4 regions of the Desemzia sp. FAM 23989 genome follow, and region 3 is predicted to be linked to each of the others. Evidence: predicted binding sites of a transcription regulator. Region 3 holds the regulator's gene; each other region holds the start of a gene.
The links. The regulator Rex, encoded in region 3, represses fermentation and respiration genes when NADH is low (regulators of the CRP and FNR family bind a similar motif). The targets are predictions, from matches to a motif close to TTGTGAANTANTTCACAA.
Positions count from the first base shown of each region.

Region 1: the regulator Rex is predicted to act here: its motif matches at 5,372-5,389, upstream of ACEN36_RS09190 (formate/nitrite transporter family protein).
Region 2: the regulator Rex is predicted to act here: its motif matches at 3,683-3,700, upstream of ACEN36_RS08705 (FMN-binding protein).
Region 4: the regulator Rex is predicted to act here: its motif matches at 3,177-3,194, upstream of ACEN36_RS11160 (competence protein ComK).

Region 1 is NZ_JBGQQT010000015.1:29,046-37,819, forward strand. It holds gene ACEN36_RS09165 (carbohydrate ABC transporter permease) at 1-441, shown strand, start outside; gene ACEN36_RS09170 (carbohydrate ABC transporter permease) at 431-1,276, shown strand; gene ACEN36_RS09175 (aminopeptidase) at 1,421-2,659, opposite strand; gene ACEN36_RS09180 (TetR/AcrR family transcriptional regulator) at 3,180-3,731, shown strand; gene ACEN36_RS09185 (flavodoxin) at 3,768-4,220, opposite strand; gene ACEN36_RS09190 (formate/nitrite transporter family protein) at 4,324-5,172, opposite strand; gene ACEN36_RS09195 (MurR/RpiR family transcriptional regulator) at 5,598-6,341, shown strand; gene ACEN36_RS09200 (glycoside hydrolase family 1 protein) at 6,471-7,907, shown strand; gene ACEN36_RS09205 (PTS sugar transporter subunit IIC) at 7,956-8,774, shown strand, end outside.
Region 2 is NZ_JBGQQT010000013.1:58,280-67,053, forward strand. It holds gene ACEN36_RS08685 (ABC transporter ATP-binding protein) at 1-13, shown strand, start outside; gene ACEN36_RS08690 (polysaccharide deacetylase family protein) at 211-951, opposite strand; gene menA (1,4-dihydroxy-2-naphthoate polyprenyltransferase) at 1,010-1,951, opposite strand; gene ACEN36_RS08700 (FAD:protein FMN transferase) at 1,998-3,065, opposite strand; gene ACEN36_RS08705 (FMN-binding protein) at 3,167-3,646, opposite strand; gene ACEN36_RS08710 (polyprenyl synthetase family protein) at 3,856-4,833, opposite strand; gene ACEN36_RS08715 (NusG domain II-containing protein) at 4,866-5,285, opposite strand; gene ACEN36_RS08720 (FAD-dependent oxidoreductase) at 5,362-7,230, opposite strand; gene ACEN36_RS08725 (Gx transporter family protein) at 7,557-8,132, opposite strand; gene ACEN36_RS08730 (TspO/MBR family protein) at 8,385-8,774, opposite strand, start outside.
Region 3 is NZ_JBGQQT010000002.1:53,611-62,384, reverse strand. It holds gene ACEN36_RS01875 (acetyl-CoA C-acetyltransferase) at 1-243, shown strand, start outside; gene ACEN36_RS01870 (DUF378 domain-containing protein) at 368-580, shown strand; gene groL (chaperonin GroEL) at 724-2,346, opposite strand; gene groES (co-chaperone GroES) at 2,401-2,685, opposite strand; gene ACEN36_RS01855 (CPBP family intramembrane glutamic endopeptidase) at 3,025-3,681, shown strand; gene ACEN36_RS01850 (YdiK family protein) at 3,716-3,919, shown strand; gene ACEN36_RS01845 (redox-sensing transcriptional repressor Rex) at 3,938-4,609, opposite strand; gene ACEN36_RS01840 (ABC-F family ATP-binding cassette domain-containing protein) at 4,911-6,869, shown strand; gene ACEN36_RS01835 (nucleoside hydrolase) at 7,473-8,417, opposite strand; gene ACEN36_RS01830 (BMP family protein) at 8,465-8,774, opposite strand, start outside.
Region 4 is NZ_JBGQQT010000023.1:24-5,354, reverse strand. It holds gene ACEN36_RS11175 (hypothetical protein) at 1-435, shown strand, start outside; gene ACEN36_RS11170 (GNAT family N-acetyltransferase) at 563-1,147, opposite strand; gene ACEN36_RS11165 (RNA polymerase sigma factor) at 1,616-2,161, shown strand; gene ACEN36_RS11160 (competence protein ComK) at 2,221-3,150, opposite strand; gene ACEN36_RS11155 (peptide ABC transporter substrate-binding protein) at 3,521-5,173, shown strand; partial or broken gene ACEN36_RS11150 (hypothetical protein) at 5,154-5,331, opposite strand, start outside.

The DNA of each region.
Region 1 (8,774 bases), on a different contig from region 3:
ATCTTAGATGAAGCTCCATTATGGTTTGACAATCCTGCATCAAGTTTTGCATTGGTCACTATTTTTGCGATTTGGCGTTACTTTCCATATGCATTTATTTCCTTTTTGGCCATATTGCAGACAATGGATGAAACACTATATGAAGCCGCCGAAATCGATGGAGCAAATGCCTGGCAGAAATTCGTGAACATTACTTTACCTGCCATTCGACCTGTATTGATCACCATCGTGACTTTGAGAACGATTTGGACATTCTATATGTTTAACGATGTTTATTTGTTAACTAAACAAGTCGATGTGATCGGGGTTTACCTATATGAGCAAGCTTTTTCTCAAAATGACATGGGACAAGCAGCCGCCATCTCCGTGGTTCTTTTTGTTATCTTATTTACAGTTATTTACTTCTCACGTAGAAAGGTGGATGTCACAAATGAAACGTAAAAGAAAAAATGCGCTGAGCCGAACGTTGTTTTATATCTTACTAGTGCTGATCTTAGTTATATCTCTGTTTCCGTTTTTCATCATGTTGATGACATCGTTGAAACCGACTAATGAAGCGATCTCTTATAATCCAACTATACTGCCTGAAGTAGTAACGCTGGAACATTACCAAGATGTCTTTAACCCGTCTTTATTTCCGTTTTTAACGTATTTTAAAAACAGTATGATCGTTTCTTTCCTAGCAGCATTCATCTCTGTATTTATCGGGATTTTTGGAGCATATGCCATGTCGAAATTAAATTTCAAATTTAAATCCACAATGAATTCAGCTTTTTATACTGTGTACATGTTTTCAGGAATTCTATTGGTGGTCCCTTTATTTAAAATCATTTCATCGCTGGGACTATACAACACACGAACATCGATCATTATTGTGATGATCGTACAAACGTTGCCAACATCTATTTTTATGCTGAAAAGTTATTTTGATACGATTCCTAAAAGTATTGAAGAAGCAGCAATGATCGATGGATTGACGCGTGTACAGATCGTCTTTTATATTACTATTCCACTGGCGATATCAGGAATTGCATCTGTTTTCGTGTATGCCTTTATGGTTGCTTGGAACGATTATTTGTTTGCTTCTATATTTGTTTCCAGTTCAGAATTCTTCACCTTAACAGTAGGGTTAAACAGCTTGTTTGCGACTCCTGATTATGTTTGGGGGAGAATGATGGCTGCTTCCTTACTGACTGCATTACCTGTAGTCATCATGTATGCTTTATCTGAACGATTCATTAAGAAAAATTTAGTAGAAGGTGGAGTAAAAGGATAGAAACACCATAAGTTTCAATTGCTTGTATTGAAGGTTTTGTAGCCGAGATGTTAAAAAAAGAGCATGAATTTATCTCTCCATACAAAAAACCAGCCATCCGAACGATAATGTCGGATGGCTGGTTTATCTTATTTACTTAAAAAATTATGCCCATTCACCGTTACGGAAAACAGGAACAGTTGAACCGTCTGCTTTGATACCATCGATATTCATGTCTTTAGAACCAATCATAAAGTCTACATGAACAGTAGAGCGGTTTAAACCGGCTGCTTCCAATTCTTCTTCTGACATTTCAGTTCCGCCAATGATATTGAATGCGTAACCTGATCCCAATGCTAAGTGGTTTGAAGCATTTTCGTCAAATAAAGTATTGAAGAAAGTTAAGCCAGATTGAGAAATTGGAGATTGGTTAGGTACCAACGCCACTTCACCCAAACGTGCAGCTCCTTCATCTGTTTCGACTAAGCGTTTCAAAGTTTCTTCACCTTGAGCTGCAGTTACGTCCGTCACTTTTCCATCTTTGAAATGGAATTCCATATCTAAGATAGTAGTTCCAGCATAGCTTAATGGTTTTGTACTGCGAACTACACCATCCACACGATTAGCGTCTGGAGCAGTAAAAACTTCTTCAGTCGGCATATTTGCCATGAAACGTTCTCCGCGAGCATTTAAGCTTCCAGCACCTTCCCAACGGTGGCCAGCAGGTAATCCAACCGTTAAGTCAGTTCCTGGAGCGGTGTAGTGTAAAGCTGTAAATTGTTGCGCGTTCAATTCTTCAGCTTTTGTTTCTAAAGTCACATCTTTTTCGTTCCAAGTTGCTATAGGATCTTCATCGTAAATATGAACGGCTTTGAAGATAGCATCCCATAAAGCATCTACTTGTTCTTCCGTAGTGTCTAGTTCTGGGAAGACTTTAGCTGCCCATTTAGCGCCTGAAGCTGCAGCAACGACCCAGCTCACTTTGTTGGCTTGAGTAGCTTTACGTTGTTCGATCATGGCTTTACCAGCTGCAGATTGATAAGCAGCGATTTTTTCTGCATCAATTCCTGCTAGAGCATCTGGGTCAGAAGAGCGAACGCTGATACGGCTAGCCCCTTTAGCAATGTGGTCTAAAGACTCATCGATTTTGTATTGCGGGATATCTGTCAGACGTTCCACTGGTGTGTTCATCGTGACTTCACGGTTTACCACGTCATCTGCCCATTTGACAATGACTTCTGTAGCTCCTAAAGCATAAGCTTCTTTTGTAATCATACGAGCAAGTGAAGCTTGGTCTACATCAATAGATAAAACGACTGTATGCCCCTTTGATACATTTACTCCCGATTCTACAATCGCACGAGCATATTTTTGTAAGTTTTCTTCGAAATTTGGTAATACCATATTTTTATTCCTCCTGATTTTATTTCATGTTCGTTGATATTCATACTGCACTTTCATATCATAGCATACGCAAATAACAAAACACAATTTGCTAACAAAAAAATTTCAACAGATTACAATGTTGTAACGAATGCGTGTTTGAAAGTCTTTCCGGTATTTTAGTGGAACACACTATGTTATAATACGAATAGAGAAAGGTTGACTTTCTAAAGAAAAACTTTCGTTATATTGGGAAGCAACTTGTTTTTATAGATGTACAAGTGATACAATAAACCTTGTGCTTTTGTGGCATTCATAAGTAGTTGAAAATGAAAATTTAAAAGAGATTATTGGTAGATTTCTTGATCGCTTTAGAAAGAATAATGGACTTTAGTTTTTTAAGTTGAAAAGCTATTGATTTGTAGACTGCTTTCTCTATCGTTTAAGAACTTTTTTTCATAGGTATTATAACCAGAAGGTAATACTGCATCCGGAACTATAACTGTTTCGTAAGAGTTTAAAGAATTTAGAGGTGAAAGATATGGCAAGAAAAAAGACCATTATGAAGTCCAGCATTCTGGATACAGCTTATGAAGTTGTCAGAACTGAGGGGTTTGATGGATTTACTGCACGCAATATTGCAAAAGAAATGAACTGTTCTACGCAACCGATTTACTTGGAATTCAAAAATATGGATGACTTGAAAAAAGAATTATTGGTAAGAATAAAAGCTCATTTGACGGAAACGATTTATGTCCAAGAAAGAATAGAAAAACCTGTTCTTAATGATGCTTTGAATTATCTGTACTTTGCAAAAGAAGAGTCTGTATTTTTTAAGGCGCTGTATTTGGAAAATCGCTTAGATGCTGAGCAAATTTTTGCTATTTCTCATGACGTGGTGTTAGATTCATTTGAAAATGATGAAAAAACTAAGGAATTGTCCAAAAGCGAAAAAGAAAAATTCTTCAGCTTATTTTGGGCTAGTGTGCATGGACTAGCATCTCTAATTGCTCAAGAATTGATTCCTTTTAATGAAGAAGAATTAATCGGTTATTTAAAACAATCCTTTAAAGGTTGCTTAAAAGTAATCTAAATAAAAAACCTCAACGTTTTTGACGTTGAGGTTTTTTTATTGAGCATTTACTTTTTCGACTAGAGCTTTGGCAAAGGCGTTTAACTTTTCGATATCTGCTTCTTCGGGATCTAAATCAACTTTGACACTTTCGGCACCCTGAACTGCTCCAGCTGCCTTAAGTTGTTCTGTAAAATCATCGACTGATTGACAAAATTTTTCATAAAAGGTATCTCCAGAACCGAAAGTCCCAAAAATTTTCCCCGTTAAATTTACATCAGCTAATTCCTCATAAAAGTCCACGATTTCATCGGGCAAATTCGCATCCGTTCCGTAAGTATAAGTAGCAACCAGACACAAGTCTACATCCAAAAAATCTTCGGGATCAGCTTGCATACTTTCTTCTACCTGAACCTCTACACCTAGTTCTTGTAATGTTTCCTCAACAATATCGACACATTGAGCGGTATTCCCCGTTAAACTCGCATAAACAATCATAGCACTGGTCACGTTTTTTTCATTCCTTTACGGTTAGATTCTCAAAATAGTATACCAAATTTTGAGGAGCAGTACCAATCAGAAAGAACACAAGGAACTCAATGACAAATGAGGTTTAATCGGCATAACGCGTTTTCCCATTGTTCAACCATGAATAGTTTAGGCCCATTATTAAACCACCACCAACATAATTTCCTAATGTCGCAAAAAAGATATTTGTTACAACAGCAGCAATTGTCATTCCCGGAACATTTCCACCGCTGGCAAAAAATGCCAGAGAGAAAGAAGAAAAGTTGGCAATAACGTGTTCAAAACCGAGAAAAGCAAAAATAAAGATCAGAAATACAATAGCTAATACTTTTCCTGCATCATCTTTCATTCGCATAGTAACAAAGAAAGCTATATTCACGACCATATTTGCAAATATCCCCTCAACAAATATTTGTAAGGGTGCTTTAGCCAATTTGCCTGAAACAGCAGTGATTAAGTAGTGGTCTATGGCAACATCATGGAAGACACCTGTATAAGATAAGGCCCAGCTAATCATAATAGCTCCAACAGCATTAAAAAGAATGCAAGTACCCAAAATACTCAATGCTTTTTTCCAAGGAAGAACTTTTCGATGTACAGCAGTTGTCATATACATCATATTAGAAGTACCCAATTCAGCATTCAAATAAATGATCATGACTAATGACCAAGTGAACATAAAAGCATACCCGAATTTACCCCATCCTGGTGTTAAATGTTCAATAGAATTTCCCATACCGACTGCGATCCCAGTACCCAACGTTAAGTAAAAACACGCTAACATGGCTCGCATAATATAACGACCGATGCTCTTATCAAACAAGTCTGCTTTTTTTAAGATGCATTTTTCGATGTCGCCCATCATACCAGTTGAAAAACCTTCTACTATATTTTTACTTTGCCCTACAGATGCTTCAGCTACCTTTTCTTCCACTTATTTTCATCTCCAATTTAATCAAATGATTTAATTCACAATGTTTATCATACACTATTTTAAATTAAAAAGAAATTCTTTGATTATAGATAATGTTTGAAATGTGAATTATTTTAGAATAACTTTGAATAAGAAGAAAAGACCTTAAAAAACTAACATAACAGAGAAGGCTTCCACTGCATTTGTTTCGGCTTTTTTATTGTGAATTCCTTTACTAATACACATTTCCCAAAAAATTAAGAGAGTATGATTCTTATGCGCAAGACTAGATTTTGATTAAATCGTTGAACATCAAGGAGGGAAGCTCCATGATGAAGATTAGCGTTTGAACATCAAGGTTGAAAGCTCCATGATGAATGATAGTGAGGGACAAAGACTTGTGTTAAAATAAAAAAGATTGATAAGAGAGAACAGGGGGAAAGAGTGTGTTCAATTTTGAAGCTATTAAATCATTTACAGAAACAGACCGCGTTATTTATGATTACATCCTGCAGCATAAGGAAGAGATTTATTACATGCGTATTCGCGATTTGGCGGAAGCAGCTCATGTTTCTCCAGCATCCGTAGTTCGTTTGCTGAAAAAAAGCGGGTATGAAAGTTTTGCAGAGTTTAAGTCAGAAGTTCGCCGTCAGACGAAACAAAATCAGCAACAACCAGTATTTGATACAAAAGAAATTGTAGATGAATTTTTTAACCGAACACTAACCAAAGATTACAATCAGCAGTTAGACAAGGCCGTTGAACTAATACATAAATCCGGATTGGTCATTTTTTTCGGTATTGGGACATCCGGAATTCTAGCAGAATATGGTTCTCGACAATTTATTAATTTAGGGAAACGAACCTTTTTCGTAAAAGATCCATTTTACCCCATAAAAAACGCCAGTGAAGATTTTACAGAATCAGCTGCTATCATTTTATCGGTCTCAGGAGAAACGGAACAAGTTCTTGAACAAATGGAAGCCTTAAAAGAACAAGGCAGTAAGATTATCAGCATTACCAATACTTCGGGAAATACATTAGCTAAAAATTCGGATGTGAATTTAGCTTATCATCTCACGCCGGAATTGGTGGGAAAAGAAGTGAATATTACTTCTCAAGTGCCCGTTACTTTTCTACTAGAGACTTTAGCACGAAAAAATTACACGAAGCGTAAACGAAAAGAATGAAACGTATTGTTTCAATATTGAAATATATTTCAAAAAACTGAAACCGGATTCTTTTTGTGAAAAGGTTATTGTGTTATGTAAAAAAACGGTTACAATAAAAAGTGTAAGAAAAGAAAAAGAGGTGAGGAAATGGAACACAAACAGTTGACGCCTTTTCCGGAAAACTTTCTGTGGGGATCGGCTTCGGCTGCCTATCAAGTAGAAGGTGCGATGGAAGAAGACGGAAAAGGACTTTCTGTCTGGGATGAATTTGTTAAGATTCCCGGCAAAACATTTAAAGGAACCACTGGGGAGGTGGCAGTAGATCATTATCATCGTTACAAGGAAGACGTACGATTGATGGCAGAACAAGGGTTGAAAGCTTACCGTTTTTCGGTAGCTTGGAGTCGTGTGATTCCAGATGGAGATGGGGAAATAAATGAAGAGGGGATTCAATTTTATGAAAATTTGATTGATGAACTGTTGGCACACAATATTGAACCAATCGTTACACTATACCATTGGGATATCCCACAAGCTTTACAAGATAAATACAAGGGCTGGGAATCTCGTCAAGTAATTGCAGATTTTACTCGTTATGCAACGATCTTATTTAAACGCTTTAATGGAAAAGTAAACTACTGGGTGACGTTAAATGAGCAAAATGTGTTTACATCGCATGGTTATATGATGGGAAGCCATCCGCCAGATGTAAAAGATCCCAAACGCTTTTATGAAGCCAATCACATTGCAAACTTAGCGAATGCTTCTGTCATTCAGGCTTTCCGTGAATTAGGGATTTCTGGGAAAATTGGTCCGAGTTTTGCTTATGGTCCAACGTATGCACTAGATTCTAGACCAGAAAACCAATTGGCAGCGGACAATAACGAAACGTTCAATGCCCATTTCTGGATGGACATTTATGTATTTGGGAAATATCCTAAACTAGCGTTGAAATGGTTAGAAGAAAATAACTGGGCACCTACAATCGAAACTGGGGACTATGAAATGTTGGCAAGTGGCAAGCCAGACTTTATGGGCTTAAACTATTACCGCAGCTCCACAGTTGAATTCAATCCTTTAGATGGTGTTGGCGAAGGAAAAATGAATACTACCGGAGAAAAAGGGTCTACTGAAGAAGGTGGGATTCCAGGATTGTACAAAGGAACGGATAATCCTTATGTAGAAAAAACCAACTGGGATTGGGACATTGATCCGACTGGTTTACGCATTGCTATGCGCCGTATCGACAGTCGTTATGACTTGCCGATATTAATTACGGAAAATGGACTGGGTGAATACGATACATTAGAAGAAGACGGTTCGATTAACGATACATATCGAATTGATTATTTAAAAGCCCACGTCAAAGCCATTCAAGAAACGATTTCTGATGGAGTAGATGTATTAGGGTACTGTACATGGAGTTACACAGATTTGTTGAGCTGGCTGAACGGTTACCAAAAACGGTATGGTTTCGTTTATGTAGACCGTGAAGAAAACGATGAAAAAGAACTCAAACGATACAAAAAAGATAGTTATTTTTGGTATAAAGAGGTTATTGATGCGAATGGATTAACAGATTAAAACATGCTCAAAACAATTTGATTTATTGGAGGAAACCAAATGGGGTTTATGGATAAATTTGAAGGCGTTTTAGAGAAGACTTTAGTGCCTTTATCAATCAAGTTAAACAGTCAACGCCATATTGGAGCGATCCGAGATGCATTTATTTTAGCTTTTCCATTAACAATGGCAGGTTCATTGATTTTACTATTAAATTTTGCGGTCTTATCACCAGATGGCTTTATCGCATCTCTGCTAAATTTAGACAGTATTTTTCCTAATTTAGCAGAAGCACAAAATATTTTTGCACCGGTTGTTCGAGGAACCAATGACGTATTGTCTATTTTCATCGTCTTTATGATTGCTCGGAACTTAACTGAAACATATAAACAAGATTCATTGTTAGGTGGATTAACAGCTATCGCTACATTCTTTATCTTGTATCCGCCTTATCAAAATGTGGAAGGCGCAAATTACTTAACAACTCAATTCATCGGTGCACAAGGGTTGTTTGTAGCGATGATTGTTGGATTACTGGTTGGTGAAATTTTTAGTCGTCTTTCATTGAACAAACGATTGAAAATTAAAATGCCAGAGCAAGTTCCGCCGGCTGTTGCTCGTTCTTTCTCAGTGTTGATTCCGATTATTTTGATTTTAATGCTCTTCTCTATTGTAAATTACGTTGTGGCACTATTTTTCCCAGATGGAATTAATGAATTGATTTACTCATTGATTCAAGCACCATTAACAAATATCGGAGGAAACGTTTTTGCCGTTATTATTTTGGCACTTGTTTCCAACTTGTTATGGGTATTGGGAATTCATGGTCCTAACACCATTGCAGCTATCCGTGATCCTATCTTCTCACCAATGGGAATTGAAAATTTA
Region 2 (8,774 bases), on a different contig from region 3:
CATTAAAGCATAACACCAACCCAAGCCCTTTTCTCCCCTTTTACTTAAAAAGTAGAAGGGGTTTTTGTTGTTCCAAAAGACAGTACCCCAGTCGACAGTCGTGTGATTAAGGGTGAACTAAATAAAGTTCCTTATACAGACCGATACTCCAATAAATCACAAAACAACAGCCTGAAAAGTTCCGACACAGGACTTTTCAGGCCATTGTTTTTATGAAACGATTGCTTTAAATTCTTCTAATGAGATACCCAGCGGAACCACATCACGGTGCAACTCTAACGGCGGCGTATCTTGCGTATTTTTACCTGACTTGCAAGTAAATGCCAAGTTCATCCCTATTGCTGTTAAGCGTAAAAGATCTCGTTCATTGTAGATTCCAAAAGGATAGGCAAAAACATCAGGCTCTTCTACATAAGTTCCACATGTCGCCAAATCTGCTTTCAATGCTTCGTCAGTAACCGTTTGGATTGCGGAGCTGCCGTCCGCAAATCGTTGATGCAGCAGAGTAGTGTGATTGGCTGTTGTCACTAGACCTTTCATAGCTTCCAGCTCCTCCTTGCTCATAGACACAGAACGACTAGCCAGAAATGGTTCTTCCTGCTCGCTCAACCAACCTAACACTACAAATGAAACAACAGGAAAATCCAATTTTTTCAAGATCGGATAAGCGTACTTTTTAAACGATTGATAAGTATCATCCGCTGTCAGTAAAACCGATTTTTCCCGAATCTCTGCTCCGTTCAAATAAGCCCGAACTTCTTCTAACGTCAAGACATGATACTGCTCCGCTTTTAAGTAGTTCATTTGCGCTTCAAAGTCTTCTACATAGGTAAAGAGTTCACGCGGCAGTGCATCATCATAATCTTGCGTCACTTTGATCGGAGACGGTCCTTGTTCAGTAATTTCTTCTCGTTTACGGAATTCATGGTAACATAATGTGCTAAAACCCATTTCTACTAGCCTTCTTCCAGAATATTTTAGTTTTTAAATCAACTGCCGCCCTGTTTCATCATTGAAAAATAATGGCTAAACTGTATAGAATAATTTGCATCCCGTGGTAAACAATTAGATTTTTTATGGCTAAGCCAAATGTAGTGGCTTTATCTTGCTTATTGGTAAAAACATGAATATTTTTTTGAACAATAGGGAAAATGATCCAGATACCTAACATAAAAACAGAGTTGACTCCTAGTAAAACGGCTAATGTGCTGGCAGCAAAAGCCCCATAGTACAACCAACGGTATAAACGCACAGCAATTGGTTTGCCAATATAAAAAGTTAATGTATAGCGATGGTTGGTAATGTCTGTCTCGTAATCGCAAATGTTATTGGACAACATAATGTTGGCAATCGTAAACACTAACGGCAGAGAAGCTAAAAAGATGGCTGCTACATTTTGGATGCTTCCTGTCAGCGCGAAATTAGGCCATTCTATTGTCAAGGCTGTGATAAAGGTAGAAGGAACATTGATAAAAACGGCAATAAAGAAAATACCAAATCCCATTGTCAAACCAGACATCACTTCACCTAAAGGCATTCTAGAGATCGGGAATGGTCCAAAAGTATATAATATTCCTACCGCAAAACAAATAGCACCTATGACCAGCAGCAAAAGGTTCGTTCGATAAACCAATAACAGACCAATGACAGCAGAAAAAGTTACCATTGCCACAATCAAATAGGTTACTTGCTTCATTGACAACCCAGCTTTTCCTAAAATATTTTCCTGGTCTTTGTAGTCCATGTTTTTTGCTTTGACATAGTCCATCGTATTGTTGATTGCAGTAGTGGCCATATCAAAAACCACCATTGCAAGAAAAAACAGCAAGGTGTTTACTCCATTCAGCTCCGAGAAATAATACAAAGAAAATAAAACACCTAATGTAAAAGGAAATAAACTAGCTAATTTGGTTTTTATCTCAACCAATTCTAAAAAAACAGGTACACTCATTCATACACTTCCTTTAAAGGTTTTTTTGATGCACTCCAGCTTAAACTTATTTATTCACCCAAGTGTATTCCTCATTAGTCAATTCAAAGTTATCCATCAACCCATCTGACGTATAAATTTCTTTTTCTTTGGTAATAAAAACAGCTTCTATATCATCTCGATTGTTCACGTATTCCAATCCATCTTCTAACCCTAATCCAAATACAACTGTTGAAAGAGCATCCCCATCAACAGAACGATTGGAAATAATCGACACGCCAGCAATTTCATTATCAAAAGGGTAACCAGTCTCAGGATTCATCAAATGATGATAAATTTCCCCATCCACTTCAAGATAACGTTCATAGATTCCAGAAGTAACGATTGACCGATCTTTTTGCTTGGTCTTTCCAACGGTTTCTCCTCGTTCAGATAAAGGATCTTGTATCCCGATATTCCAAGCTTCTCCTTCTCTGGTAGGCGAACCTCCCATAACGACTACATTTCCACCTAAATCGATAATAGCCGTGGTGACCCCTGATTCTTCGAATAATACCTTGATCTCATCTGCAATATAGCCTTTAGCAATCGCTCCTAAATCTAAAGCCATTCCTGATTGGGTTAAAAAGATGGTTTGATTTTCTGCATCTAACTCAACTTTGCTGTAATCCACTAGCGGCAATGCTGCATCGATTTCAGCTTGCTCCGGTTTTCTAGCATCATCAAAGCCGATTCTCCATAAATCTGTTATAGGTCCTACAGTATAATCAAATCCGCCATTAGAAACTTCACTGTATTTTGCAGCAGTTTCGATTAAAGGATACACATCATCTGAAAGTTTGACAGCTTCGTCTCCCGCAGCTTCGTTGACTTTGTCGATTTCTGAGCCAGGTTCATTAACAGTTACCTTATCCGCTAATTTCTCGACTCGGGCAAAAGCATTTTCCAGAACTTCCTCTTTCCCTTCATCATACACACGCAATGTTACATAAGTACCCATTAGAAATTCTGTTTGTTCATAGGGCGTGGTGAGCAAGGCTTGCTCTTCTTTCGAGCCGCAGCCGGCCAGTAAAAGAAAAAAAGCTCCCATCATTAGTCCACTTAAGATTTTTTTATGTTGATATATTTTTTTCATTTTATTTCTCCTAACTTCTCGTAATTCATACAAAAACAGGCAGGAACAAAATACATTGCCCCTACCTGTTATTATAAATCAATTAATGAGAATAGAAACTATTAATTATCGATTTCAATGGTATCCGTATTGCCTTCTTCAGCAGCGTCTACTAATTGTTGCGCATACTCTTTGAAAGATTCTGATGAGTGTGTAGCTCCAGTTACTACTTCAACTGCTGCTGGATCTTGAGTTTCAACTAATTGTTCATTTAATTGCGGGAAGTACTCTACTGGACCGACGCCGGAAACTTCTGACATTCTTTCTTGATAAGCTTCGTCTTCAGATTTTTTATCGCCAGCTTCATTTACGTTCTCATAATTTGATTCAGTAATTTCTCCGCCTTTTACAGTAATAGAGAAGTCTGTTTTCCAGCCATTTTCATCCAAGTTTTTCTCTACTAAAGTATATGTTCCATCTTGTAATCCGCCTTCTGAAGCTGCTGATTCAGATGACTCTGTTGCTTCTTCAGAACTGCCGCATGCAGCTAATACCAAAGCTGAAGCTAAAGTTAACGTTGATACTGAGAATAATTTTTTCATTTTATACCCACCCTTTTTTAGTATATGCACTTCTATTTGTGTAAGTATTCACAAATATTTCTTTTCTTTATTACGTACTTATAGTAGCATTGACAGCAAAACAAATCAATCTATTTCACACAATTTAATAATTTTTTCATTAACTATCTGAAAAATTTATGAACATTTCACTTTTAAAAAAAGAAACCTTATTTTATAAGGTTTCTTTTTTACATATCACGAGACAACATTTGCTCAGTAATGGTCAATAGAGTGCTTTTTATTGAATTTTCAGGCAGTCGTTTGATTCGTTTTAACGCTTTTTTAGTATATTTATTGGCTAATTCTTTCGCGCGTTCTTCACCTTTATACAACTGCACCAACTTGTATACTTCTTTGATCTCTTCTTCTGTGATCTGATCTTTTTTTAAAATATAAGGCTCGAATACTTCCCGATTTTCTTGCATGGCAAATAAAAGAGGAGCGGTATAAATACCATTTTTCAAATCGCTCATCATCGGTTTCCCTGCAATCACAGTATCTTGCGTGTAATCCAGTACATCATCAATAATTTGAAAAGCCATACCTATATTATTGCCGATTTGATAAGCTGAATTGGCCATTTTTTCTGAGCCCTTTTCATAGGCCCCAGCATAACAACTCAGCGCAAACAATTGTGCTGTCTTGCCTTGTATTTGTTTCAAATAATTGCGCATAGTCATATTAGAATTGTACTTCATATTCATTTGGTTCAGTTCGCCAACCAAGATGCTTTCCATGCCGTTTTTATCTAATTGCAGCGCCGAAGCATCCGCTGCATAATCTGTGAGCAGACGAAAACAGACAGTAAATAAGTAATCGCCGGTGTATACTGCTACTCGATTGTCATATTGCGTATTAATCGTCTCTTGCCCGCGACGCAAATCAGATTCATCAATGACGTCATCGTGCACCAAAGTTGCTAAATGCAGCACTTCAACAGCAGCTGCAATCGCTCGAGCTTTTTCCTGATCCGTTTCGCTTTTATACTGTGAAAACATTAAGCTAAACGCAGGACGTAATGTTTTACCGCCGGAAGAAAGCAATTGAACGATTTTTTGTTGCACATCTTTATTTTTAATAGTGATGTTTTGTTCGATTAAAGAAATACATGCTTTTAATTCAGTTTGTATCGAAGGATAGTCTTTCCACATTGGGTGAATCTTCATACCAGTTCTCCTCTATTTTTAAAGTGCTTATTTCAGGAAATAATGTCCAGCTCATTTTCAATTTCAACATCAGACTGACTGGGTTCTATTTCAACTAATAAATGATTCGGCAAACAAACAATCGTCTCGCCAAATGTATTTATTGCGCCTTTTCGAACACATAATTGATCATTACAACTTGCATCTGACATATAAATTTTCAATCCATCACGAATCACGGTGTTTTTATGCCCATGGTCATCTGTATAGACATATTCTTCGGTCTGGCCATCATCCGTTAAAATAAACTCTTTAACGATTTTTCCGTCTGCGCTGATCACTGCTTTCAATTCAGCATCTCCAGTCTGAGCTTGCACATACGTAAAAAAAACCAGCGGAAGGAAAGACGCCACCATCAAAGCTAATACAATCATAATATCCCACCGACGAACCATCTTTAGCTGCTTTTTCATTTATCTTCACCTCTGTTGAACGTTTTACAAAAATAAAAGGATGGGACTTTTTGTCCCATCCCCTTTTTAACACATTTTACTTGTTAATACCAGTTTCATAGATGGATTTAATATCTCCATACCACCACTTACTCAACTTGTTTTGAATCCATGGTATCACGTAATAGTCTAATCCAAATGCTCTACCAGATCCGTTCATCAATGAGATCGCGACTGGGATGAACCAAACGTTTGCCCAGTAGAACATACCTGAAAGTGAGAATGAAACGACTAAAGCAATAGTAGCGGCATTTGCCAACCATGTAAACAGTCCTGCAATAATCGCTAATCCGATCAATAACTCAACGATTGTCATGAACTTTTGGAAGAATAAAGCGACATCTGTATTAGGAATCATGAATTCCATGATAGAGTTGAACCAGCCTGGAGCTTTGCTGAATACCATCATTGGTTCTTCACCATACACATAGCTTAAACCAAATACCGGTTTAGCGACTACTTCTTCAACTACTTGAGAAGCACCTGTGGTTGGTTCTTGCAGCCATTCAAATGGCAAGACGATTTCTTTGCCAAACCAAGATGTTGTCCCGAATAAACCAAATGTCTTTTTGATCCCTTCCCAAGTCCACATACTTCCGTAGAAAACACGCAATGGTACTGACCATAAAATGTTTCCTAATCGTGATAAGTGTCCGCGGAAAATATTGCGTTTGTCTTTAATAAAGAAGAATTCGTGTCTGATATATTGAACAAAGTAGAAAGCAGATCCGATAGTCAAGAAGTACAATAAGTTCACCATATGTTTTACAAACATTGCCAGGAAGCCGCTTAAATGGATTTTATCCATTAAGTAAGCTACACCGTAACGAGAACCGATAGAAACCATAAATCCTTGGTAATTACCTTTGTGTTCTACTTTTTCTTTGCCTTCCATTGCAGCGATGATGTTTGCAGCCGCCGTGTGACCTGTTTGTTCTGCACTTTGAACGATTTGTGGAACTGGTGTGTTGTCTTTTTCTGGTTCTTCGTAGTACACAAGGTCTCCAGCTAAATAGACATCTTTTACGCCCTTAGCTTCCATGTATTTGTTCGCTACCAAACGCCCCGCACGAGCCGTTTCAATGCCATATTCAGCAGCATCTGAATTAGCTTTAACTCCTGCAGTCCACACTAATGTATGAGTTGGGATCACAGTACCGTCCGTCAATTCAATTGAATCTTTAGCAACATTTGCTACCCCATTGCCTTTGATGATTTGAATCCCTTTTTTCGACATGTATTTTTCAGCCTTAGTTTGTTCTTTTTCAGTAACGACTCCAAGAATTTTCGGAGCAGCTTCTACTAAGTATAAGCTAAATTCGTCAGGATCTAATTTATTGTCTTTAGCTAAACGTTCTCCCCATTCCATCAATTCTCCGACCATTTCAACACCAGTGAACCCAGCTCCACTGACAACAGCCGTCAACATTGCTTTTCTTTTTTGAACGTCATGTTCATTTGATGCAGCTTCTACTGTATCTTTGATGTGACGACGGATCGCATTCGCATCTTCCCATGACCATAATGTGAATCCATTTTCTTCAACACCAGGTACGTTAAACGTATTAGGCTCTCCACCCATAGCTAAAATCAAATAATCATAGTTAAAGACAGTTTTTACTGTTTTAACCGTTTTTGCATCATGGTCTACATGAAGTACTTCATCTGTTACGATATCTACATTTTTTTGGCGAGCGAACAAACGTTGCAGATCATATTGGATTGCATCGGGTTCTACACGGCCCGCAGCGACTTCATGTAACTCAGTCATGTAAGTTTGATAAGAGTGTTTGTCAATTAAAGTGATAACCACATCTTTATCTTTTTTAAAATGTTTTGATAATTTTTTCGTAGCAGCCACACCAGCATAACCAGCACCAACTACAACAATATTTTTTGTTGCCATTCGAAAAACTCCTTATCCTATGTTCATTTATAAAAAATTGTTATTCTTTGAGCAAACAAATGTATTATAACTTTACTTACTATTTATTATTACGAATTTATTATAGTTTATTTCTCTTGTTATGTCTACACTGAACAAGCAAAAATATTGATTTTAATTGATTTGTTCTTATTTCCGTCAATTGTAAATGCTTTTTAGCTCGCTAGTTCACATAACGTTGTTTATCAAGTTAGAAATAATACATGACACTCATTCTCTAGCTCTTTTTATACAAAAAGCCTCTTAAAAATCCATTTAGTTGATTTTTAAGAGGCTTTCATGCTGTTTTATTCTTTCTCTGAAGAAGCTTCGTACCATGCTCGTGTTAAACGATTATGTTTGGCTTCTTCATTCTGTATTTTTTTTATGGTAGCTACGTGTTCCATTAAGTAATTAGCGGCTATCCCCACAGCTATTCCAGCAAATATTCCTGAAAAAGACAATATTGGAAGATACAGCATCACGCTAAAGGATTGAGCAATCGTACTAGCCACTACTAATTGACCAACATTATGCAAAATTCCGCCTGCCGCACTTACGCCAATAAGACTGACCCTTTTCGGCCCCAACATTCGAATGACTAACATACCGAAGTAACTTAAAAAGGCCCCAGCAAAGCTGTACAAAAATGTAGACAGCGTACCACCTAACAATGTAGTCACTAACAGCCGCATCCATACTACTTTAAAGCTGTCTTTGTACGATAAAGTAAATAATGCCAGTATTGTGATCATGTTAGATAAACCTAATTTAGCTCCTGGTGCAAATGCAAAAGGAAACGGAATAGATCGTTCAACTAACGAAATGACTACCCCCTGAGCAGCTAATAGAGCGATATACATTAACCTTGTGTTTTTAGTCATATATCCTGATCCTTACTTTTAGATTCGTAACACAAGTTTACCACACTTCTACATGAAAAAGAATTTAAGAAAAAGGCTGTTCCTTGTCTAGTTTCTTTAATATCCTTTTATAAAAGCATATTTTGAAAGGTTCTATTCTTTTTCAAGGACTGCGCCTATGAACAACTTGTAAAAAGCCATAACCTGACTACTAGATAAAAGAAAATGACCCCATGTTAGAGTAAAAACCTAACTTTTAGAGGCCATTTCTCGTTAATAAAAACTTTTTGCTCTTTTTTTACGTGTATACAATAAATAGCCGCACGTAATCAATACAACAGCCATTGCTCCAATGACGGTGGCAATAATCAACGGATAGTCACCCGAAAAACCTGTTTCAGATAGATGTTTATAGGCAATCCCAAAGTACGCCCACAAAATAGTTAACCCATAAGCGATATCTTTGTTGCTGATCATAGTTGCTAATGCAATGACCAATCCTACTATCAAAATAATGATCGTCCAAGTTTGATCTGTCAGCCCCCATCCATTCCAATCTATGTCTACCAGTAATATCGTTACATTAGCTATCGACGCTACCGTTATCCATCCAAAATAAATACTGAACGGAAGTCGAATAAAAAGCTTATCTTTTTTCGATAA
Region 3 (8,774 bases):
GAAGCTTTTGCTTCCCAAAGCATTGCTTTGGTGCGCGATTTAGAACTTCCTACTGAGAAAGTCAATATCCATGGCGGTGCTATCGCATTAGGACACCCAATCGGCGCCTCGGGCTCACGCATTTTAGTCACACTTTTAAATGCGATGAAACAAAACAACAAAAAGCGCGGCCTAGCCACACTATGCGTAGGAGGCGGAATAGGCATCGCAATGATTATTGAGAGCGCGGAACAAGGCGTTTAGCCTATCGAATATAAAACACCTTTAACTGTTAGATATTCTTCTAATCAATTCATTGGACAATCAACAGTATCCCTGTTATTTTTAGAGTGATTTAAAAGTCATACTAAACAGGGAGGGATACCGGATGAAAACTCTAGACAGTATTGCTTTAGCTTTATTGATCGTTGGTGGTTTGAATTGGTTGTTGGTTGGACTTTTTGAATTTGACTTAGTAGCTACTTTATTTGGCGGACAAGACACTCTCTTATCTAAAATTGTGTATATCATCGTTGGTCTATGTGCTTTATACTGCTTGAAATTTTTTGGATTACTATCCAGAGATAACCACGAACACTAAAATTCTTGTATATTCTAACATTGGTAAAGACATGAATTTTTACTTACCAACGTTAAATAGTGGAGAACTGAAAATAATCGAAAAAAACAAGGGAGTGAGGCTTTTGCCTCACTCCCTTGTTCAATAATCTTAAAATAACTTTCTTACATCATACCGCCCATGCTTGGGTCCATTCCTGGAGCTGCTGGTGCTGCTGGTTCTGGATGATCTGCTACTACGGCTTCAGTCGTTAACAATAATGCCGCTACACTTGCAGCATTTTGTAGAGCTGAACGAGTCACTTTAGTTGGGTCTGTAATTCCAGCCTCAATCATGTTTACCCATTCGTCTGTTGCCGCATTGTATCCAACACCTGGTTCAGCAGTTTTCATTTTTTCAACAATTACTGAACCTTCCATTCCTGCATTTGCAGCGATTTGGCGAATTGGCTCTTCTAACGCACGAACAACGATTTTCACACCTGTTGCAACGTCGCCTACAGCTTCAATTTCAGCAACTTTGCTTTGAACGTTGATATAAGCAGTCCCACCACCAGCGATGATTCCTTCTTCAACAGCTGCACGTGCTGCATTCAAAGCATCTTCAATACGTAATTTACGTTCTCTTAATTCAGTTTCTGTTGCAGCACCCACACGAATAACGGCAACTCCACCAGCTAATTTTGCAATACGTTCTTGTAATTTTTCTTTGTCAAATTCAGAAGTTGTTTCTTCTGCTTGAGCTCTCAATAATGCTACACGTTGGCTGATCGTATCTGTTGAACCAGCGCCTTCTACAATAGTTGTCGCATCTTTAGTAACAGCCACTTTACTTGCATGTCCTAATTGTTCTACTGTAGTATCTTTCAATTCAAGACCTAGGTCTTCTGTGATTACAGTACCACCAGTTAAAATAGCAATGTCTTCTAACATCGCTTTACGACGATCCCCAAATCCAGGAGCTTTAACAGCTGCAACATTGAAGGTACCGCGTAATTTGTTCAAGACTAATGTAGGCAATGCTTCGCCATCAATATCTTCAGCAATAATCAACAACGGACGACCTTGTTGCAAGATTTGTTCCAATAATGGAAGAATATCTTGAATGTTTGAGATTTTTTTATCGGTAATCAAAATGTATGGATTTTCTAAGTTAGCTTCCATTTTATCGTTATCTGTAACCATATATTGTGACAAGTATCCACGATCAAATTGCATACCTTCTACAACATCTAGTTCAGTTTCGATTCCTTTAGATTCTTCGATCGTGATAACACCATCGTTGCCCACTTTTTCCATAGCGTCTGCTAATAAAGCACCGATTTCTGGATCTCCTGAAGAGATAGAAGCGATTTGTGAAATGGATTCTTTTGTTTCCACTTTACGAGAAACAGCTAATAATTCCTTAACAGCTACTTTAGTGGCTAATTCAATTCCAGCTCGAATCCCTACCGGGTTTGCGCCTGCAGTAACATTTTTCATTCCTTCGCGAACAATCGCTTGGGTTAAAACAGTGGCAGTAGTTGTACCATCACCAGCTGTATCATTGGTTTTTGAAGCTACTTCAGAAACTAATTGAGCTCCCATGTTTTCAAAGCGGTCTTCTAATTCGATTTCTTTTGCGATCGTCACTCCATCATTAGTGATTAATGGCGAACCGTAAGATTTGTCTAAAACTACATTTCTTCCTTTGGGTCCAAGTGTTACTTTAACAGTATCTGCTAATTTATCTACTCCACGTAATAATGCAGCACGTGCGTCTTCAGAAAATTTAATATCTTTAGTCATTTTCTTTCACCTCATCAGATTGATTTTTATTCGTGTACATGTCTTTATTTACGTTTAGTCTACGATTGCGATGATATCGCTCTCTTTGATCACTAAATATTCAGTACCATCATACTTCACTTCAGAACCAGCGTATTTTTCGAAAAATACTGTATTTCCAACGACAACTGAAAGCTCAGCTTTTGTTCCGTTATCGAGTATACGCCCAGCACCAACAGCAACTACTTCACCAGTTTGTGGTTTTTCTTTTGCTGTACCAGCCAAAACGATACCACTTGCTGTTGTTTCTTCTTCTTTTGTGACTTTAATGATGACACGATCTCCTAAAGGTCTTAACACGTAAATCCCTCCAATTATAGTTTTTCTTTGTTAGCACTCACTCTAAAAGAGTGCTAAATCACTTCTTCATCATATCAAACTGTAAAAATTTTGCAAGTATTTTTTACTCTTGAAAAAGAAAAAGAGTGCCCTTTTATTTAAGAAAGAAATACTTCAAGAAGAAAGCAAAAATTGCTTTAGTGGTATGAGACTTATGTTATACTGTTTATTGAACATCTTTTTTTAAAACTGTTTTACGTCCAAATGCAGTACCATTACAAAGGTGCATTGCTCACTTTATATAGTCTTGTTCTTTTTTAGTGCAACTGTAAATAATTACTTAAAGAAGGTTTTAAACACATGAAGAATTTAATTAAGTCTCCATATGCAAAAATCATTCTCATCTATATTATAGCTCAATTTTTCCCAGTGATAGTGTTGTTTTTTGTACCAGCTAAAGCTGTAGCAGACGCCAGCATTTATGGTACTATCGCCGGTTTCGTGATTGGAGCTATCCTAATGTTTATCGTTAATCATCGGTCTACATTTGATAATAGTCTAGAGAAAACGCCCAGCAATTCTAAAAAATCGATTGTTTTTTGGGGAGTAGGAGGAATGTTTTTAGCTTTTGTTGGTCAATACTTAGCTGTATTTATCGAAACATTCTTGCTCAATACACCTTTAGGGTCACAAAACACTGCAGAGCTCGTTTTCACTGTGAATAAATACCCTATTTTCTTGATTCTAGTAGCTATCTTTGGTCCTATTATGGAAGAGTTTGTATTTAGGAAAGCTATCTTTGGTTATCTTTATGACATTACTGGAGGAATCGGTGCTGCTGTGATCAGTTCATTGATATTTGCCTTTATTCACTTTGATGGTCATTACTTGCTTTATTCGATTATGGGATTTGTTTTCTGCTATTTGTACTGGAAAACAAAATCGATTGCTGCTCCAATTATTGCTCACGCTTTAATGAATGCTACCGTTACAGTAGCTAACTTATGGCTATACTAATAGTGTTTATAGTAGAAAGGAACTTTTAACGTTCATGAAAAAAAGAGATTTTATTATTCAAATTGTTTTCAATTATGTTCTTGCAGCTATTTTTATCTGGTTTGCAATTGACTACGTTGGTGAATTTGGTTGGGGATTCTTCTCTATCATTTTTGTATTGTTTGCCACACGAGATGTGGTAAGAGCTACGAAGATTTTACAAATCTATCTCAAACTAAAAAAAGGCAACAAACCGTAAATAGGTTTGTTGCTTTTTTTAATCTAATAGCAATAAAGTATCATCACTGTCTGAGTCTGCTTTATAGTGATCGATAAAATAGATAAGAGTCTGCAATTCATTCGCTAAATCCACGTTTTGTACTCGAACTTCTTCTGGTACGGAAATACGAATCGGTGTAAAGTTCAGTATTCCTTTAACGCCAGCTTCAACGAGATTATTTGCAGCATCTTGAGCTGCTGAAGTAGGTACAGTCAGCATAACTACATCGATTTGTTGCATTTTCAACTGTTGTACCATGTCTTCCATTGGATAAACCGGTACTCCAGATTGAATCGTTCCTACAATATCCTTGTTGATATCAAAGGCAGCACTGATGCGCATGTTGTTCCCTTGATGGAAATTGTAATTTAATAAAGCATGTCCTAAGTTACCCACACCAATTAATGCCACGTTCGTTAGTCGGTCTTGTTTCAATGTTTTACTGAAAAAATGCATCAGCGTTTCAACATCGTAACCATAACCTCTTTTTCCTAGAGCTCCGAAATATGAAAAATCGCGTCGAATCGTAGCGCTATCTACTTTCACAGCTTCACTTAATTCAGTTGATGACACACGTTCTTTTCCATCTTCATGCAAATACCGTAAATATCTATAATAAATCGGTAATCTCTTTGCCGTTGCTTTGGGTATTGTATTCGTTGAACCCATCGTTCACTTCACTCACTTTCTTTTATTCAAAATTCACAATATTCGTTAACAAATTATTTGTTTCACAAATTGTCGAGTTTCACATAATAAGATTATAACATCTTCTTCTTAAATTACCAGCTTTTTTAAACGGTCATTTCAATATTTTTTTTCGCTTATTTTCTTATCCATACAAAATTCACAAAGAACATTGTGAACCGGCTTTCTTTTTGTTAGTCCAGCCTTCCAGACACTCTCCCACTTAAAGACAGAATATGCTAAACTAAGTGAAAGAGCAGAGATAAGAAATGAGGACAACAAAATGATTCTATTACAAGCTCAACACGTTGCACGTTATTTTGGTGCAGATGTATTGTTTGAGAATATTTATTTAGAAGTACAAGAAAATTCACGTATTGCCCTTGTGGGACGAAACGGTGCCGGCAAATCAACTCTGTTAAAAATCATCGCAGATATTGAACCTCCGGATGCTGGACAAATTTCAAAAGGAAAACAAGTGACTATCGGCTACTTAGCACAAAATACTGGCCTTGACTCTACTCAATCCATTTGGGATGAAATGTTGGAAGTTTTCCAACATGTGATCCAATTAGAAAAGAAAATGCGTCATACCGAAGAAATGTTAGGGGATCCTTCTTTATTAGCCGATGAGGAACTCTATCATGAAACCTTAAAACAGTATGATCAAATGCAGCACGATTTTCGAGAGCAAAATGGTTATGGTTATGAAGCAGAGATCCGCTCTGTTTTACATGGTTTCCGCTTTTTTGAAGAGGATTATGCTAAATCCATCAATCAACTCTCAGGTGGCCAAAAAACGCGTTTAGCTTTAGCGAAATTATTGTTGCAAAAAAAAGACTTATTGATTTTAGATGAGCCTACCAACCATTTGGATATCGAAACATTAAACTGGTTAGAGAACTACCTGCAAACTTATACTGGTGCGTTGCTGATCGTTTCTCATGACCGTTATTTCTTAGATAAAGTAGTTAATGAAGTCTATGACTTAAGCCGTCAAAAAATGCACCATTATAAAGGAAATTATAGTAAATATTTAGACTTGAAAGCTGCACAACTTGAAAAAGAATGGAAAGAATTTGAGAAACAGCAAAAAGAAATTGCCAAGTTAGAAGATTTTGTAAACCGCAACTTAGTCCGCGCTTCTACTACCAAACGTGCTCAGAGCCGTCGGAAACAATTGGAAAAAATAGACCGTTTAGATAAACCTCAAGGCGAAGAAAAATCAGCTACATTCAGTTTCCACCCTGCCAAAGAAAGCGGAAATGTCGTGATGTCATTAGAAAACGGAGCTATCGGATATGACCAAACGATTTTATCTGAACCGATCAATATGGATATCCGAAAATACGATGCTATAGCTTTAGTCGGACCAAATGGTGTGGGAAAATCCACACTGCTGAAATCCTTACTCGAAGAACTCCCTCTTATGAAAGGTGAAAAGCGATACGGAACAAATGTGGAAGTTGGCTATTACGATCAAGAACAAGCTGAATTGCATTCTTCTAAATCTGTATTGGCCGAACTTTGGGATGAACACCCTACTACTCCCGAAAAAGATATCCGATCTATTTTAGGCAGCTTTTTATTTTCCGGAGAAGATGTTGAAAAAGCCGTCACCTCTTTAAGCGGTGGAGAAAAAGCTCGTTTGGCATTAGCTAAATTGTCTATGAATCAAGACAACTTCTTAATTCTGGATGAACCTACAAATCATTTAGACATAGATAGTAAAGAAGTACTTGAAAATGCGTTGATCGATTTCGACGGCACACTGCTTTTTGTTTCTCATGACCGCTATTTCATCAATCGGATTGCGTCTAAAGTAATTGAACTGTCTGCAGAAGGGAGCACAGCTTACTTAGGCGATTATGATTACTACCTAGAAAAAAAAGCTGAGCAAGAAGAATTGAAACGACTTGCAGATGAAGAAGCACAGGGAACGGAAAACAGTTCTGGGAAAGATTCCGCTTCTACCGCCCTTTCAAAAAAACGTGAAATCAATAAAGAAAATCAAAAATTGGTTCGACAGCTGACCCGTCGAATCGAAGCCATTGAACAGGAAACTTCTGAATTGGAGCCTAGTATCGAAAATTTAGAAACTGAATTGACCAAACCAGAAGTCTATGAAGATCATTTAAAAGTCCAAGAAATCAATGATAAACTTCAACTGTTGAATGAACAGTATGAAACACTCATGGAAGAATGGGAAGAAACGACGTTAACTCTTGAAGAATTAATCTAAGAAGTCCTTTAAATAAGAAGCTCGGGTTGGCTTGGTGCCCTAATAGTTAGAGTTCTTATTATACAGCTGATTGGCTGGTTTGAGTTCGGTTGAATACCGGACTCAAACCAGCCAATCTTACTTTTTATGTTCAATCTCAATTCCTCATCAAGGCGGTTTTAACCTTGATGTTCAAGCCTCTTTCTTCATCAAGACGGTTTTACTCTTGATGTTCAATCTCAATTCTTCATCAAGGCGGTTTTAACCTTGATGTTCAATCTCAATTCTTCATCAAGGCGGTTTTAACCTTGATGTTCAAGCCTCTTTCTTCATCAAGACGGTTTTACTCTTGATGTTCAATCTCAATTCTTCATCAAGGCGGTTTTAACCTTGATGTTCAAGCCTCTTTCTTCATCAAGACGGTTTTACTCTTGATGTTCAATCTCAATTCCTCATCAAGGCGGTTTTAACCTTGATGTTCAAGCCTCTTTCTTCATCAAGACAACTTTAACCTTGATGTTCAAACTCACTTCAAAATACACCCTTTACTCCGCCACAGAAAAAGCAACCCCCACAAAAAATTAGATTTCACTCTAACTTGGAGGTCGCTGCTTCTTTTTCTATCTAAATAGCTTTTAAAACATCTAATAAACTGGCTTTAAATTTGTCTCTATCTACTTCTTCACACACACGCACATTCGGTGTTTTGCCGGTAAAGTTTGAGACATCCACTAAATCGTAGCCTCTGGTCAGCTCACCATGTACTTCAATATCTACATAATACATATCAGAGCCTGTCATGATACTTTCATCTGCAGCTATAGCAACGAGTAATGTATCAGGGTGAGTAATCCCGTCTAACTTATGAATTTCTTGATCATAACGTATAACTGCACTATTTACATCCATGTAAAATTTAGATCCTGCTGTTCCTAGCGCTTGAATCTCCGTTTGGTCCTCTTTTTTCATTACGGAATGTTTTTTACACATATCCCAGCCCACCATAGTGATAGGAACACCAGAATGCATGACAATTCTGGCAGCTTCTGGATCTACATAGAAATTATACTCTGCTGCTGCCGTAATATTTCCTAACGTATTGTTTAAACCTCCCATAATATAAAGATGAGGGATGTCTTTAACAATTGTAGGATCTTTTTTGATGGCCATCGCAATATTGGTTAGAGGAGCAATCGCCAATAAAGAGATTTCGCCGGGGTTTGCTTTGACTGTATCAATAATGAAATCAACAGCGTGTTCTTTTTCAGGACGTTGTTCGGTTTTTTCAAAATAAGAATCGCCCATGCCATATTTCCCATGAATATCCTCAATCGTAATATGCTTCTCTACTCCAACTGCCATAATGGGTCTTTCATAGCCTTTGTATACCGGCACATGGTAGTCAGATTTTGCCATTTGAACTGTGTAAAGCGCATTTTCTACTTCTTGTTCAAAGTCGACATTCCCTCCAGCCACCGTTACTCCTTCAACTTTAAAGTAGTGCAGCGCTGTTAGAATAGCTATTGTATCGTCTCCAGCTGTATCTGTATCAATAATGACTCTTTTCATCGTTTCCTCCTGCAAATGTCTTCAAATTTGTACCCGTTCGCATGCCTTTATTCTGGCGCAGTCACTTCATCAGGATTTGTCGGTACAACAATGTCCCCATTGATAATTTGCTCTTTGAATTCTTCAACAGCTGTCCAGACCTCTTCGCTCAAATTGCCTCGTGTCATATAGATAGCCTCTTCTTTCAGTCCTAATTGAGTGATTTTACCTCCTGGGAAATTGCCTTCCATTGTATCATGCGCAACTGATTTGATAGCTGTTCCTAAACCTTTAATGGAAGACGTTAATGTCAAATTACCGCCATCATAGTTCCCTTCTTCTGTTTGATCACGATCACTACCGATGACCCAAATTTGC
Region 4 (5,331 bases), on a different contig from region 3:
GGAGAAAAACCAGCCAAGATTATTCTTCATAAAGACTCTGACCTTACTTCAGTAGAAGAAGGCGTAAGAAAGTTAATTGAATCCAGAGTTTATAAACTTACTAATTATGACCCGGTAATTGATAATAAAGATGATCGTGGAGAAGTAAAGTCGCTTGCCTATATAGCAGCTAAAGGATTACTTTATTTTGCAGCTCATGATTATAATGCTATCCAACTTGTAGAAAAGGCTGAAGAATGGTCAACTGGACTGGATAATGTACAAGCTATTCAAATGTATGAACTTATATACTATCTTTATACAAAAGGACTAGGAGATAATAAAGCGCTTCGTTTTTTGTATAAATATCAATATTACTTAACAAAACATGAAAAAGAAACAAATCTCGAATGGGGAGAATTTATACGTCATATGAATATGTTCTATCTAAGTTGAAACAATCCAGCAATAAGTTTGAAGAAAATAACTTTTTGTCTCACAAAACAGTCTCCTGTTTTACTTTTATCGTATTGTTTCAGCTTCGCGGACAAATTGAATAAAAGGATTAAATCGATTGAACGATTTAATCCTTTTTTGAATTCTCCAAACCAGCTAGGATATCCATAGCTTTTTTATATTCTAAATTAGGACTTCCATCTAATTTCTTATCTGTGATCTCAAACCCTAACTTTTGGTACAAGCGAATGGCTGCGTGGCTCCAAGTTTGAGTATGGAGATAAATAGGAGAGGTGTCCTCCAGAGTTTGCAGTGTCTTAAGTGTGCGAGTCATCATAGCCTTAGCTAGTCCTTTTCCTTGATAGCCTGGTTTTACTGCAACCCAATGAACAAGCGGGTAGCGATTACCATTAGGAGCTTTTTTCCACCAAGCTGAAGCCGTTCCGACTTTTTCTCCTGACGGATCTGTGATAAATAGCATGCGCTGTTTCAACTCTTCTGTGTAAGGAGCAAACGACTTTTCAAAATAATCCAATGCTTGTATTTTGTCCTCAAATTCTGCGACACTTGTTTCAATAGCGGCCCATTCACGTTCATCGCCTTCTTGGTAAAATGTAAATTGAAAGCCTTCAGGTAAAGCCTGTTCCTTCACTGGAAGCTCGCTCTCTCGAGACATCCAAATTTCTGCATAAGGAATTGATTTATCCAACAAAAAAAGCACCTCTTTCTTTTTTGATAGTTGAGTTAACTGTACCATTTTATGGTTGTAAAGTTAAATGGATTCTTTCTATATCAGGAAGGACTTACTAGCTGCAGGAATGAATCGGTAGTTTTTTGGTTATCCAAAGATGTATCAAAAACAGCTGAAGTTATAGCTTATTTCAAGTTTGGTCTGAAAACGATGAAGTTTAATCCATTGACGGACAAAATAGGCTATTGTGCTATTCCTAATTTCTAGATAAGGAATCTTAGATTTCAGTTGTCCATTTGAAGAGAAGAAGTGCTGGTTTGAATAGGTTCGTGTACATCAATCAACTTAGCTGTTTTGCCGCTAAACTTTCTGTAACAGGGGATCTTTGGCGGCTTTTTTAGTGTCTTTGCTTCTTTGTCGGATTGTCATGGGAGCGGTATTCTACAAGTGTACAAGGCCTTGTAACACCACTTGAAGGATATGACAGAGATGTTGAGAAAATTAGCAGAAGAGAACGAACGGGATTTTTTTGATCAGTATTCGGGGATGGTTCATGGAGCATTGAGACGATTGGGTGTGTGGCATATGCATGCCGATTACGATGACTTTGTGCAGCAAGGTCTATTGAAGTTAGTAGAAGCTTATGAAAATTATCCCAAAGACTTGGAGCAAGAGGAGTGTGTGAAGCAATTTGGCGGATATGCGTATCAAAAAGTGTATTGGCACATGATTGACTTGATGCGGAAACAAAAGCGTCAATGGGAAAGTGAGATGGCTTGGCCAGAAGATTTAGAAGGGAATCAGCCAGATACTCAGGTGTCTATTGAGCAGAACTATCAAGAAATGGATTTACTGAAAAACATGCTGCCGTTGTTAACAGCGACGGAACAAGCTTATTTAGTGGATGCAGTCGTCAATCGGATGTCAGTGACGGAGATTGCTCAAAAACAAGGGGTTAGTCGCAAGACGGTTTATGAATGGAAGAAAAAAGTAGCGGTCAAATTGGCTTGCTTTTTAGAGAATTTGAAAGCATAAAATTAAAAAGGAGAAGCAGCTCATGCCAAGCGACTAGTGGCATGAGCTGCTTCTTATTTTTAGGATTCAGTGGGTGGTTCATTTCTAAAGTCTCTTAGAAAAGCTTCTTTAACTTCGTCGCTATAAGGATTGTCCTCTCCGAAAATTTCTTCCATGGCTTCATTCATGCAGTACATCGCCATATAAATCAGAATCTTTTTTAGGGGATAGTGTTTAAAATGTATCGAATGAGTAGCTAAGTATTTTTCTACAGGGTTTAATCCAGTAGTGTATGACCATTCACTAGCGTAAGGAGAAAGCATCATCAGTTGAGCGACCATTTTGTCTTGCAACAATTTCAGAACTCCAGCCCGTTCGATTTGTTCTCGGTAGCTGTGAGGAGAAATCATCAATTGCAGTTCATGATGGTTTTGGAATTGCACTTGCATATAGTTCCCTTTTTTATGTTCTTCTTCTCCGCAAATGTGGTGCAATCCATACCAGCTAGCAGGTTCTTTAGCAGTTCCTTTCTCGGGAACAAATATTTCAAGACCGGATATAAAAGGACATTTTTGATGAATGCCTACAGTCTTGCCAATGTATTGAACAAATTTATAATCCAACGGCTTTTGATTGAAATAGCGTTCCATGATCGTTTTTGAATCCTCAGTGGACACTAATGGCGGTTCATTTATCTGGAAGACAATTGTGTTATAAGGAGTATCTTTCCTATCTCGAATGTCTTTGACATAGAAAGTGTCGGCGTTGACTAAGATATGCGCTTGTTCCAAACTGGCAGCTAATAGAGTCGGAAGATTAGTGTCAGTAATCAACATAGGCTGAAGCCTTTTTCGAGTAAAGGTGGTTTCGTAATAATAATCTGATTCATTTATTTCATTCGTATGCTGAATAGATTGTTTTGGTAAAAAGCATGCTTGCGATAAATAATAAGCCTTTCTCCAGTTATTGTAATACCCTCGATGCTGATTGTGGTCAAAACCCTCTTCCATTCTTCCAACTCCATTTCATTTCTAATTTGTGATAGACGTAACTATGATTATATTGTAACCGTTATCAATCGTTATTGCATCAATTTTTTTTAAGTTTAACTCATTTTTCTAGTCTGTTTAGAGCAGGTACCTGGTTCAGGGAATGTTCTTTAAGCAGACAGGCCAGTAAGTACCGAAACTGCACGGTAGGTAGCAATAGGTGTACAAAAAAAGAGGACCTAATCAAGCCGTAAAGTAGGGTGACCGAGAAAAATTTGACATCAATTAAACTCTCTTCTCCATTGACATTATAAATCTGTCATGTTAATTTAATCATAATCTAATTTCAGGAATGAGGAACGTATAAATTAAGAAAAAGAGTTGGTTTTTATTGAGCGCAAGTTTGGTGTTGCTTGGAGCTTGCAGTAATGACGGTGGTTCAGAGAGTACAACCGCTGTTCCGGACGAAACAGGCGGTGGCTCTGTAGCGCTTGCAGCGGATCAAACGATTCATTTATCGGTGACCAATGAATTGGCTACAGCTAACCCGTTGTTTATGCAAGATATCCAAACGACAACTGGCGGTAATCAGTTTTACGAAGGATTGTTCCGGCTGGATGAAAAAAATGTGGCTCAGCCAGCACTTGCTGTGGACTATCAAGTTTCCCAAGATGGTCTGACCTATACATTCCAATTACAAGAGGATGCAAAATGGTCCAATGGAGATCCCGTAACCGCGCATGACTTTGTTTATGGGTGGCAGAAGGCAGTCGATCCCGATACAGCCGCTCCTTACGCCTATATGTTTGAACCCGTTGTAAATGCTGCTGAAATTAACCGCGGTGAAATGGAATCGGCTGAATTGGGGATAGAAGCCACTAGTGATACCGAATTGGTCGTGCAGTTGAACGTACCGGTTTCTTACTTGCCGGAAATGTTAACGAACCCGTACTTCTTCCCGTTAAATGAAGCGTTTGTTGAAGAACAAGGAGATGCCTATGGAACTTCCGCTGAGACGACTCTTTCCAATGGCGCATTCGAGCTGACCAATTGGGAAAGTGGCGCGCAATCGTGGTCTTATGTGAAGAATGAAGACTATTGGGATGCAGAGAATGTAACGTTGGAGACCATCAATATGCAAGTTACCAAAGAAACAGGAACGGCTTTAAACTTATATGAATCTGGACAACTGGACAATGTCTTGCTTTCAGGAGAATATGCTCTCCAAATGCAAGGAAGAGAAGACTATTTAACGGAAAATATTGCTAATACCAGTTTCTTACAATTCAATATGGAAAATGAATCGCTTTCCAATTTGAATTTGCGCAAAGCAATCAACGCTGTCATCAATCGAGATGACTTGGTGAACGTTATTCTTGGTAATGGATCTCGTCCTACTACAGCTTTTGTGCCGGATAATTTTGCGGTAGACCCTGAAACCGGGGAAGATTTTACTGCAGGTCAGCCCGATTATGAAGGGTTTGATTTGGACGCTGCTCAAGAATACCTCGATGCTGCCAAACAAGAATTAGGAACCGATACGATTGAGTTTGAATTGACTGGTGATGACGACGAAACGAGCAAAAAAGTCAGTCAGTATATTCACGGGGTAATCCAGAATAACTTAGAAGGTGTTGAAGTTACTATCGTCAATATTCCAAAAAACAACCGCATCACTAAAGGTGGAAGTGGAGATTTTGATGTGATATTAGGCGGCTGGAATGCTATTATTCCCGATCCAGTAAATATGTTGGATCTAGGGCATAGTGAGACGACTTTTAATCATGGTCACTACGCTAATCCAGAGTTTGATGCGTTGTTGGATGCAGCGGAAGGCGAGCACGCGAATGACGAAGTGCTGCGTTTTGAAGATTTACGGGCAGCGGAGACGATTTTTGTCAATGATGTAGCTGTCGCACCACTTTATCATAGTTCGGAAGCCTTTTTATGGGACCCCGCTATTCAAGGAATCGTGCGGCACTCTGTAGGCGCCCGTTATGATTTCAAAGATGCTTATGTAATTCCTACTGAACAATTGGGCTAATTTGAAATGGAGAAAAGTTCAATAGAACTAAACAGCTTTTTTTCCGATTTTTCAGTTGTCCAAAAAAAGAGCGCAAGCGATTGCGATTAATGTTATCTACATTCATCGCAATGACGGATAAGGCAATCGTAGTCAAGGTAGTTTCGCGGAGTTTGGTG